DNA from 2 places in the Lachnoanaerobaculum sp. MSX33 genome. Region 2 is predicted to be linked to the other one. Evidence: riboswitches for the same ligand, from Rfam matches in the RefSeq annotation. Region 2 holds a riboswitch; the other holds the start of a gene.
The links. Region 2 has a riboswitch for thiamine pyrophosphate ahead of HMPREF1495_RS08015 (thiamine-binding protein). Riboswitches for the same ligand answer to the same signal wherever they lie in the genome.

Region 1 (5,081 bases), on a different contig from region 2:
ATGGCATTTGTAATAGAAGATGAATTAAAGAAGCTGCCACGCCAGCCCGGCGTTTATATAATGCATGACAAAAAGGATGATATTATATATGTCGGCAAGGCTATTTCATTGAGAAACAGAGTAAGGCAATATTTTCAATCAAGTAAGGATAAGAGTCCTAAGATAAAACAAATGGTCTCAAGGATTGAAAGATTTGAATATATTGTAACAGATTCCGAGCTTGAGGCATTGGTACTTGAGAATAATCTGATAAAAGAACATAGACCAAGGTATAATACAATGCTTAGGGATGATAAAACCTATCCCTATATAAAACTTACAGTGAAAGAGGAATACCCAAGACTGCAGATGGTAAGGCAGATAAAGAAGGACAAAAACAGATATTTCGGGCCTTTTTCAAGCGGTAATGCGGTACGAGATACGATAAATCTTTTAAACAGAGTCTATAAGTTAAGGACATGCAGTAGAAATCTACCAAAGGATATAGGAGCGGAGCGTCCATGTCTGGATTATTTTATACATCAGTGTGATGCTCCATGCCAAAATTACATATCAAAAGATGAATATAATAAAAATGCGGCCGAAGCACTTCGCTTTTTGAGTGGAGATTTTGATCCTATTATAAATAAAATAAGAACTGAAATGGAAAGGCTTTCAGCTGAGCTGAAATTTGAAGATGCGGCAAAGCAAAGAGATTTATTAAACTCCGTACTTCATATTACACAAAAACAGAAAATCACTTCGGATGATTCCAAAGACAGGGATATTATTGCAATGGCAAGAGATGAGAGAGATGCTGTTGTACAGGTATTCTTTATCAGGGAAGGAAAGATGGTCGGTAGAGAACATCATTATATACAAGTGGCAATGGATGATGAAAAAGTTGATATTCTGGAGAGCTTCATAAAGCAGTTTTATGCAGGAACACCTTTTGTACCGAGTCAAATCATGTCACAGTATGAGTTAAAGGATGAAAACCTTATTTCGGAATGGCTTTCCGCTAAAAGAGGTTCAAAGGTAAATATAATTGTTCCAAAGAAAGGCTCTAAGGAAAAGCTGGTAGAACTTGCAAAGAAAAATGCTGAAATTGTTCTAACCAAAGACAGAGAAAAGCTTCAAAGACAGGAAGCAAGAAGTGTGGGAGCTGTAAATGAAATTGAAGAGATTTTATCATTGCCTAATTTAAAAAGAATGGAAGCCTATGATATTTCCAATATTTCAGGTGTTCAATCTGTAGGTTCAATGGTGGTTTATGAGAATGGAATGCCGAAAAAAAGTGATTACAGAAAATTCAAAATAAAAACAGTAATAGGTCCAAACGACTATGCTTCAATGAAGGAAGTACTTACGAGAAGATTTGACCGCGGTGTTGATGAAAAGGATACCGGATTTAATAAACTGCCTGATATAATACTAATGGACGGTGGAAGAGGTCAGGTAAACATCTGCTTACAGGTTTTGGAGGAATTCGGACTTAATATTCCGGTATGCGGAATGGTAAAGGATGATAACCACAGGACCAGAGGATTGTATTACAACAATGTTGAAATTCCTATAGATACTCATTCTCAAGGATTTTTGCTGATTACAAGAATACAGGATGAGGCGCACAGATTTGCAATAGAGTATCACAGAAGTCTAAGATCAAAAACTCAGGTAAAGTCGATACTTGATGATATAGAGGGAATAGGAGTTGTAAGGCGAAAAGCACTTATGAAGCATTTTAAAGAAATTGAAAACATTAAAAATGCAAGTTTTGAAGAACTTATGTCGGTGGAAGGAATGAATAAAAAGTCCGCTACGGCTGTATGTGAATTCTTTTCAAAATTAAAAAAAGACTAATATATGTAAAGGAGAATTTATGTTAAGACATATCGTAATGTGGAAGTTTAATGAGGGTGTGGATAAGCAAATTATAGGTGAAGAGATAAAAAGCAGTCTGCTTGATTTATGCAAAAGTATGGATGAAGTAGTCAAGGCAGATATTGTTTATAATGTTTTACCTACAAGTACTCATGATTTGGTTTTGATACTTGATGTAAATGATGAGGATGCTCTTAATAAGTATGCAACATCAAAAGAGCATGTGGCAATTGTTGAAAGCTTAATTAAGCCGAATACAAATTCAAGAGTTGCAATTGACTTTTTTTATTGACATTTTTAATTGCAGTGATATACTTTTTGTAAAATATAACGATATAAACTTGGGAGCTTATATATAGGCTGAGAGGGAAGTGTGACTTTCGACCGTTTACCTGATTTGGATAATGCCAACGTAGGGAGATGTTTTTTGACTTTCTTTTCAGGAGATACAGGTTCTTGTATCTCATTTTTTATTGCAAAAATTTACCTGAATATAAGTATATAAGTTTTATGGTTAAAACTTTAATTTAGGAGGGTTACTTATGAATAAAAGTAATGTCAAAAAGACGGTTGTTTCAGATTTGTTGTTTAAAATTGTGGGTAGAGAGGTGAGAATATGATAAAAGAAATGCTTGAAAATGTCAAAAGAAAATCACCTCTGGTACATAATATAACAAATTATGTGACTGTAAATGACTGTGCAAATATACTTCTTGCTTGTGGAGCAAGTCCTATAATGGCTGACGATTTGGATGAAGTTGCAGAGATAACATCAATATGTTCAGGCCTTAATATAAATATAGGTACATTAAATAAACGAACGATTCTTTCAATGATTGCGGCAGGTGAAAAGGCAAACGAATTGAATCATCCTATAGTACTTGATCCTGTGGGAGCAGGAGCATCCAAATTAAGAACGGATACTGCAAAAATACTGCTTGAAAAGGTAAAATTCAGCGTTGTACGTGGAAATTTATCAGAGATAAAATGTCTTGCCGCAGGAAGAGGTAATACGAGGGGTGTTGATTCCGTTGATTTTATCAATGAAAAAAATCTTGATAATGTTGTTGAGTTCGCCAAGGATTTTGCATTGAAAAACTCCTGTGTAACAGTTATAACATCTGCCATTGATATAGTTACGGATGGTAAAATTGCATATTGTGTATATAACGGCGACAGTATAATGAGTAAAATTACCGGAAGCGGATGTCAGCTTTCAGCTATGACGGCAGCATATATAAGTGCAAATCCTGACAACATTTTAGAAGCCGCTTTTGCCTGTGTAAGTGCAATGGGATTATGTGGAGAAATAGCAAAGAAGCGTATGACAGATAAAGACGGTAACAGCAGCTACAGAAATTATTTAATAGATGCGGTTTATAATCTTACTCCTGATGAACTTGAAAAAGGAGCAAGGTATGAGATTAGATAAAAAATACATGCATCTTTATGCGGTTACAGACAGAGCATGGACAGAGAATAAAACTTTATATGAGCAAATAAAAGATGCACTTGAAAGCGGTGTAACCTGTGTGCAGCTTAGAGAAAAAAGTCTTGATGAAGACAGCTTTATAGATGAGGCAAAAAAGATATCGCAACTGTGTAAACAGTATAATATTCCATTTATTGTAAATGACAATCTTAATGTGGCTATTGCTTCAAATGCCGACGGAATACATATAGGGCAGGATGATATGGAACTTAAAGATGTCCGCAGGATTGTAGGAGAAGATATGATAATAGGAGTTTCAGTACATACGGTAGATGAGGCTGTCTCGGCACAAAGAAACGGTGCAGATTATATAGGTTTAGGTGCGGTATTTGAAACTTCTACAAAAAATGATGTAGGTATTCTCTCATATGAAACATTAAAATCAATATGTGAAGCTGTAAATATACCTAAAGTGGCAATAGGCGGAATAAATTCTAAAAATATATTAAAACTTAAAGGAAGCGGTATAGACGGTGTTGCAGTAGTCTCTGCAATATTTGGAGCCGCCGATATAAAAAAAGCGACAAAAGAACTTTACAATTTGGCAAGTGAATTAATCGAGGGGACATGATATGAAAAAAGTATTGACAATAGCCGGAAGTGATTCAAGCGGAGGGGCAGGTATACAGGCTGATATAAAAACAATGACTGCAAACAATGTATATGCAATGAGTGCCATAACGGCACTTACAGCACAGAATACTACAGGGGTAAAGGGAATTCTAAATATTGCTCCTGAATTTATAAAGAGCCAGTTGGAGATGATTTTTGATGATATTTTTCCTGATGCCATAAAAATAGGCATGGTATCTTCGCCGGAAATAGTGGAAGCTATTGAATATGAACTTCTAAAATATAAGGCGAAAAATATTGTACTTGACCCTGTAATGGTAGCTACAAGCGGATCAAATCTTGTGGAGAACAGTGCAATAAAATCAATAAAAGAAAAACTTTTTCCTCTTGCAAGAGTGATAACGCCGAATATACCTGAGGCGGAAGTACTTTCCGGTATAAGTATTAAAGATGAAAAAGACATGTTGGAGGCGGCAAAAATAATTTATGAAAATCATCATTGTGCGGTATTGTTAAAAGGGGGACACAGTATAAATGATGCAAATGATTTATTGTATGAGAATAAAAAAGCAAAGTGGTTCTTAGGAAAACGTATAGATAATAAAAATACTCACGGTACTGGATGTAGCCTTTCATCGGCAATAGCATCAAATCTTGCAAAGGGATATACACTTGAAGAATCCGTAGAAAGGGCAAAGAACTATATATCAGATGCTTTACTTGCAATGCTTGATATAGGAAAGGGGAGCGGCCCTCTAAATCATGCATTTAATATAAACGGAGAGTATGCAAAGGAGGCGGATAATGAATAAGAAGACATCAGTATTTGAAAACGGTTTGATATGGTTTGGAGCCGCAGTATCCATAGCAGAGATTTTAACAGGTACATACTTTGCATCTTTAGGATTTTTAAAAGGATTACTTGCCATAGTACTTGGACATATAGTAGGTTGTATTTTACTTTTTCTAGCCGGAATGATAGGTGCAAAGACTCAAAAAAGCGCAATGGACACCGTAAAGATAAGTTTCGGAACAAAAGGTGGTATTTTCTTTGCAATATTGAACATCTTACAGCTTTTCGGTTGGACGGGTATAATGATTTATGACGGTGCCTCAGCTACTCAAGGTATATTGCCTATAGGACATTTTATAT
Region 2 (5,081 bases):
ACTTTAAAAGGTTTATCTCATCTTTGTCCGTACTCTTAAAACTTTCAAGTACACCTATCGTAATAGGGAAAAAAGTCACAAGTACTATCAGTATAATTTTAGGCAAAAGATCATATCCGAACCATAATACCAAAAGCGGTGCAATTGCTATTGTAGGAATCGTTTGGCTGATAATAATAATCGGATAAAAGGTTTTATAAAGTTTTGAAAATCTGTCCATTAACAATGCAAATAAAAGTCCCAGTAGCACTCCTACTGTCAGTCCAAGCATACTTTCAAGCAGCGTATACAAAAGATGATACATGAGTAATGAAAAATCTTCTACCAATGCACTTACTATCTGCACAGGTGAAGGCATAAGATATCCCGGTATTATTTGTAGGCTGCAAAGCATCTGCCAGATCAACAAAAATAAAACACCAAATCCGATCGGGTATATACTGTCTCTTTTATTTTTCATCTGTATGGTGTTTTGTCACCTTTCTGTCTATTGTAAGCAAGTCTCCGTCAGGTTTAAAGCTTACTTTAATATAAGCCATTACCCCCGGTGCACCTGCTCTTATCGCCACATGTTGGCATTCCTTTACAATATCCATAAGTTCGTCATATTCGCCCTCAATGGTTGTTTCAAAAGGACCGACATAATATTTCAAACCTGTACTCTTTATATATGCTATTACCTCATCTACAATTCTTACTATTTCTTCATTGTCATATACTTCAGGTAATGTCTGTATAGCTACACTCGCATTCATATTTACCTCCAAAAAAAGACTGCTCTACGGCAGTCTTTTTCTTTCCTACGCCGGCATTACCCGGATCAGGTTATGGGTTAAGGTAAAAACCTCTCTCAGCCGTATTAGCACCCCTTCAAATATTTACTTTGATTATAATACGAATCCAAAAAAATTCAATCAAATTTTTTATAAAAAATAAAAACTTTTAGTTGACAGATTAGAGCTTAACTGGTATAGTATCAAAGTACCTTACAGAGGGGAATAGTTCAATGGTAGAGCAACGGTCTCCAAAACCGTAAATGGGGGTTCGAGCCCCTCTTCCCCTGCTTTAAATCTCGAGGTGTGGCTCAGTTTGGTGGAGTGCAGCGTTCGGGACGCTGAGGTCGCAAGTTCGAATCTTGTCACCTCGATTTATAAGGCCAATTGGTCAAGCGGCTAAGACGGCGCCCTCTCACGGCGCAAACCCGGGTTCGATTCCCGGATTGGTCATCAAAAAGTATATATCCCGTTAAAGGGCCAATTGGTCAAGCGGCTAAGACGGCGCCCTCTCACGGCGCAAACCCGGGTTCGATTCCCGGATTGGTCATTAAAGGAAGAGTGAAACTCTTCCTTTATTCATATATATGCTTGTGTAGCACAGTTGGTAGTGCAACTCATTCGTAATGAGTAGGTCGTCGGTTCGAGTCCGATCGCGAGCTTAAAAAAGCTGCCTTTCGGCAGCTTTTTTACATTTCCACTTCTATTCCGTCTCTCCAGATTCTGTCAAGATCATAGAAAGCTCTGTCTTCTCTAAGGAAAATATGAACAACAATATCTCTGTAATCCAGCAACATCCATGTTGCATTCTTATTTCCTTCTATAGCATGCGGAACAATTCCTTCTCTACCTAAAATAAAATCAATCTCATCAGATATAGCCTGAACCTGATTTACATTATTTGCACTGGCTATTATAAAATAATCCGCTACGGAACTTACTTTTGTTATATCAATAACCTTGATATATTCGCCTTTTTTGTCATCAATTATATTATAAATCTTTTTTACAATTTCTTTTATTTCCATCTACACCTCTTCATCTCTCAATTCATATGTAAACTTATCTATATACATATCCTGACTGCTCAAATACTCAATAGTTGATTTTGCAATTCTTCCTATCGCTTTAGTTATATCCTCAAATGCAAGTTTTCTTATCTCATCAAGACCCGGTAATTGTTTTCTGTTAGGTTCTATATAGTCTGCAACAAATACAATTTTTTCCAACATACTCATATCTCTTTTACCTGTTGTATGCCATCTTATAGCCGACAAGATAACTTCATCTTTAATATTGTAGTTTTTTCTTGCTAAGTAAGGTGCGTATATTGCATGAAGAATTTGAGGCGCTTTATCTGCCACCAAAGCAACATAAGTTTTATCGGTATAAGGATCGTCAAATCCTTTCATATCCTCTTTGAGTTTTGAAACCTTCTCTCCTTTTGCAACATCATGCAAAATACCTGCAAGTTCCGCCTTTACAATATCCTCTCCATAGCGCATGGCCAAAGCGGCCGATGTATAAGCCACTCCAAGAGTATGCTCATATCTTTTTTTCGGCAATTTATCCTTCAAATCAGCCTTTATAAGGTCTATATTTTCTCGACTAAAATCAAACATATATTTTATTCTCTTCTATATATCTGCAAACACTCTCAGGAACATACTTTGTAATACTTTCTCCGCCTCCGGCCAATTCCCTTATCTGAGTTGAAGAAATATCAATATCCATAGTATCCAAAAAGTAAATACCTTTAATTTCATATTTACTTTTCAGATGCTCAAAATGTTTTTTTAAGGTAAGATTTTCATTGCTGTAATCCCTTGATGCCACTATCAATTTTACTACCTTTAATATGATATCAGGATTTTTCCAGGTTTCTATCTCATAAAACGAATCCGCACCCATAATAAAGTAAAACTCATCGTCAATGTACTTACTCTGAAGTTTTTCCAAAGTATTGAAAGTGTAGGAATTACCTTCTAAAGTATTTTCAAAATCCGAACAATAAAGTCCGCCATGCCCCTGTATCGCCAATTCAATCATGGATTTTCTGATAGAGAATTCACTGATCTTTTTACCAAGCTTATGTGGCGGTGTCTTTGCGGGCATAAACCATACTTCATCAAGATTACACAACTCTTTTGCTTCCTCTGCCAGTATCAAATGTCCGAAATGTATCGGATCGAATGTACCGCCAAGAATACCGATTCTTTTCATATTATTTCAGAAGGTTTATCTTTCTGTTCTTAGGCTCATCAGCCTGTTTATAAAGTACTATCTTCTTTCCTATAACCTGCACCACTTCGCTTCTTGTAAGCTTTGCAATTTCAGCTGCAATTATCTTAGGATCGTCGGCACAGTTTTTCAAAACAGATATCTTTATTAACTCTCTGGGCTCCATAGCCTCTGCAATAGCTGCAGCATTCTCCTCTGTAAGAGAAGCTTTACCTATTTGCATTATAGGGTCAAGGTTCATAGCAAGTCCCTTTAAATATGCTCTTTGTCTACTATTCATTTTTCTCCTATTTACTTATAATAGTCAAACTCATGGCCATACATACGAACAGTATTTCCATCAACTATTCCTGCCTCTTCCAGCTTTTCCAAAACACCTGAAGTCTTTAAGAATTTCTGGAAGAAATCAAATCCCTTCTCAGAATCAAGATTTGTATATCCAAGCATCTTTTCAATTCTTGGACCTTCTACCACAAATACTCCGTCCTCATCGATTTCAACTGTAAACGGAAGATTCTTATCACTTGAATAATCTACTTCAAACTCTTTCTCAAAAACTTTAACAGTTCTGTCTATTGTACTTAAAACATTTACAAGTTCATAGAGAAGCTCCTGTATGCCTTTTCCGCTTACTCCCGATATAGGGAATACCTTAATGTCGGGAAAAGCCTCCTTTATTCTCTCTATTTGACTGTTCTCTTCATCATAGATTGCATCTATTTTATTTGCAGCAATAAGCTGTGGTCTTTCAAGCAGGCTCTCATCATAACTCTTAAGCTCATTCATGATGGTTTTTATATCCTCTACAGGATCTCTGCCTTCAGTAGAAGCCGCATCTACCACATGTACAAGTACCTTGGTTCTTTCAATATGTCTTAGGAAATCATGTCCAAGGCCTACACCTTCACTGGCACCCTCTATAAGTCCCGGAATATCCGCCATAACAAAACCGCCTGCTCCCTTTACATCCACCACTCCCAGATGAGGATCAAGTGTTGTAAAGTGATAATTAGCAATCTTAGGCTTTGCATTACTTACTCTGGAGAGCAGTGTTGACTTACCTACATTAGGAAATCCTACGAGACCTACATCAGCTATAACCTTCAGCTCCAAGAGAACAAACATCTCTTTTCCGGGCTGACCGGGCTTTGCAAACTTAGGTACCTGCATGGTAGCGGTGGCAAAATTCATATTTCCGAAACCGCCTTTACCGCCTCTAAGGATAACCTCTCTCTTATTTTCTCCGGACATATCGGCAATTACCTTGCCTGTTTCAAAGTCCTTTATTACCGTACCCTCAGGTACTTTAAGCGTCAGACTCTTGGCATCAGCACCATGGCATTTTCTCTTACCACCCGGCTCACCGTCTCCCGCCACATATTTTCTCTTCATTCTAAAATCGGTGAGTGTATTCAGACCTTCATCCACTTCAAAAATGATATCTCCGCCTTTTCCACCATCACCACCGTCAGGACCGCCGGCTGCCACAAAAAGCTCTCTTCTAAAGCTTACATGTCCATCTCCGCCCTTGCCCGATTTTATAAAAATTTTTGCACTGTCAGCAAACATAAATACCTCTTTGTATTAAAGAAGGCCTCATACATCTGTATGAAGCCTCCCGTCTCAACTCTTATTCAGCAATAGCTCTTGGGTAAACAGAAACCTGCTTTTTGTCTCTGCCCTTTCTTTCAAAACGAACTACACCGTCAACTGTAGCGAACAAAGTATCATCACCACCACGACCTACATTAAGTCCCGGATGAATCTTTGTACCTCTCTGTCTGTATAGTATATTTCCAGCTAAAACAAACTGTCCGTCTGCTCTCTTAGCACCAAGTCTTTTTGACTCAGAGTCACGACCGTTCTTTGTAGATCCAACTCCCTTTTTATGAGCGAAAAGCTGAAGGTTCATTTTTAACATTTACTTGACCTCCTGTAAATTAATCTTGATAAAATCTCCGTACTCTTCTCCTATATCCATAAGACCAAGAATACATGAATCCAGTAATAGTCCCGATTTTTCACTTCTATCATGCAAAACAAACGAAAAGAAGCCGTCATCAGAAT

Region 1: linked by a shared signal. The riboswitch ahead of thiM (hydroxyethylthiazole kinase) and the one ahead of HMPREF1495_RS08015 (thiamine-binding protein) in region 2 are both predicted to bind thiamine pyrophosphate.

The regions. Positions count from the first base shown of each region.
Region 1 covers NZ_AZXX01000092.1:80,985-86,065, reverse strand. Annotated here, with positions in the region: gene uvrC (excinuclease ABC subunit UvrC) at 1-1,842, shown strand; gene HMPREF1495_RS11800 (Dabb family protein) at 1,862-2,155, shown strand; TPP riboswitch at 2,197-2,300, shown strand; gene thiM (hydroxyethylthiazole kinase) at 2,480-3,295, shown strand; gene thiE (thiamine phosphate synthase) at 3,282-3,926, shown strand; gene thiD (bifunctional hydroxymethylpyrimidine kinase/phosphomethylpyrimidine kinase) at 3,928-4,740, shown strand; gene cytX (putative hydroxymethylpyrimidine transporter CytX) at 4,733-5,081, shown strand, end outside.
Region 2 covers NZ_AZXX01000071.1:21,711-26,791, forward strand. Annotated here, with positions in the region: gene HMPREF1495_RS08010 (ABC transporter permease) at 1-460, opposite strand, end outside; gene HMPREF1495_RS08015 (thiamine-binding protein) at 450-755, opposite strand; TPP riboswitch at 781-880, opposite strand; tRNA gene HMPREF1495_RS08020 (tRNA-Trp) at 993-1,063, shown strand; tRNA gene HMPREF1495_RS08025 (tRNA-Pro) at 1,074-1,147, shown strand; tRNA gene HMPREF1495_RS08030 (tRNA-Glu) at 1,155-1,226, shown strand; tRNA gene HMPREF1495_RS08035 (tRNA-Glu) at 1,252-1,323, shown strand; tRNA gene HMPREF1495_RS08040 (tRNA-Thr) at 1,363-1,435, shown strand; gene rsfS (ribosome silencing factor) at 1,463-1,801, opposite strand; gene yqeK (bis(5'-nucleosyl)-tetraphosphatase (symmetrical) YqeK) at 1,802-2,395, opposite strand; gene nadD (nicotinate-nucleotide adenylyltransferase) at 2,388-2,996, opposite strand; gene yhbY (ribosome assembly RNA-binding protein YhbY) at 2,998-3,294, opposite strand; gene obgE (GTPase ObgE) at 3,306-4,583, opposite strand; gene rpmA (50S ribosomal protein L27) at 4,645-4,935, opposite strand; gene HMPREF1495_RS08075 (ribosomal-processing cysteine protease Prp) at 4,936-5,081, opposite strand, start outside.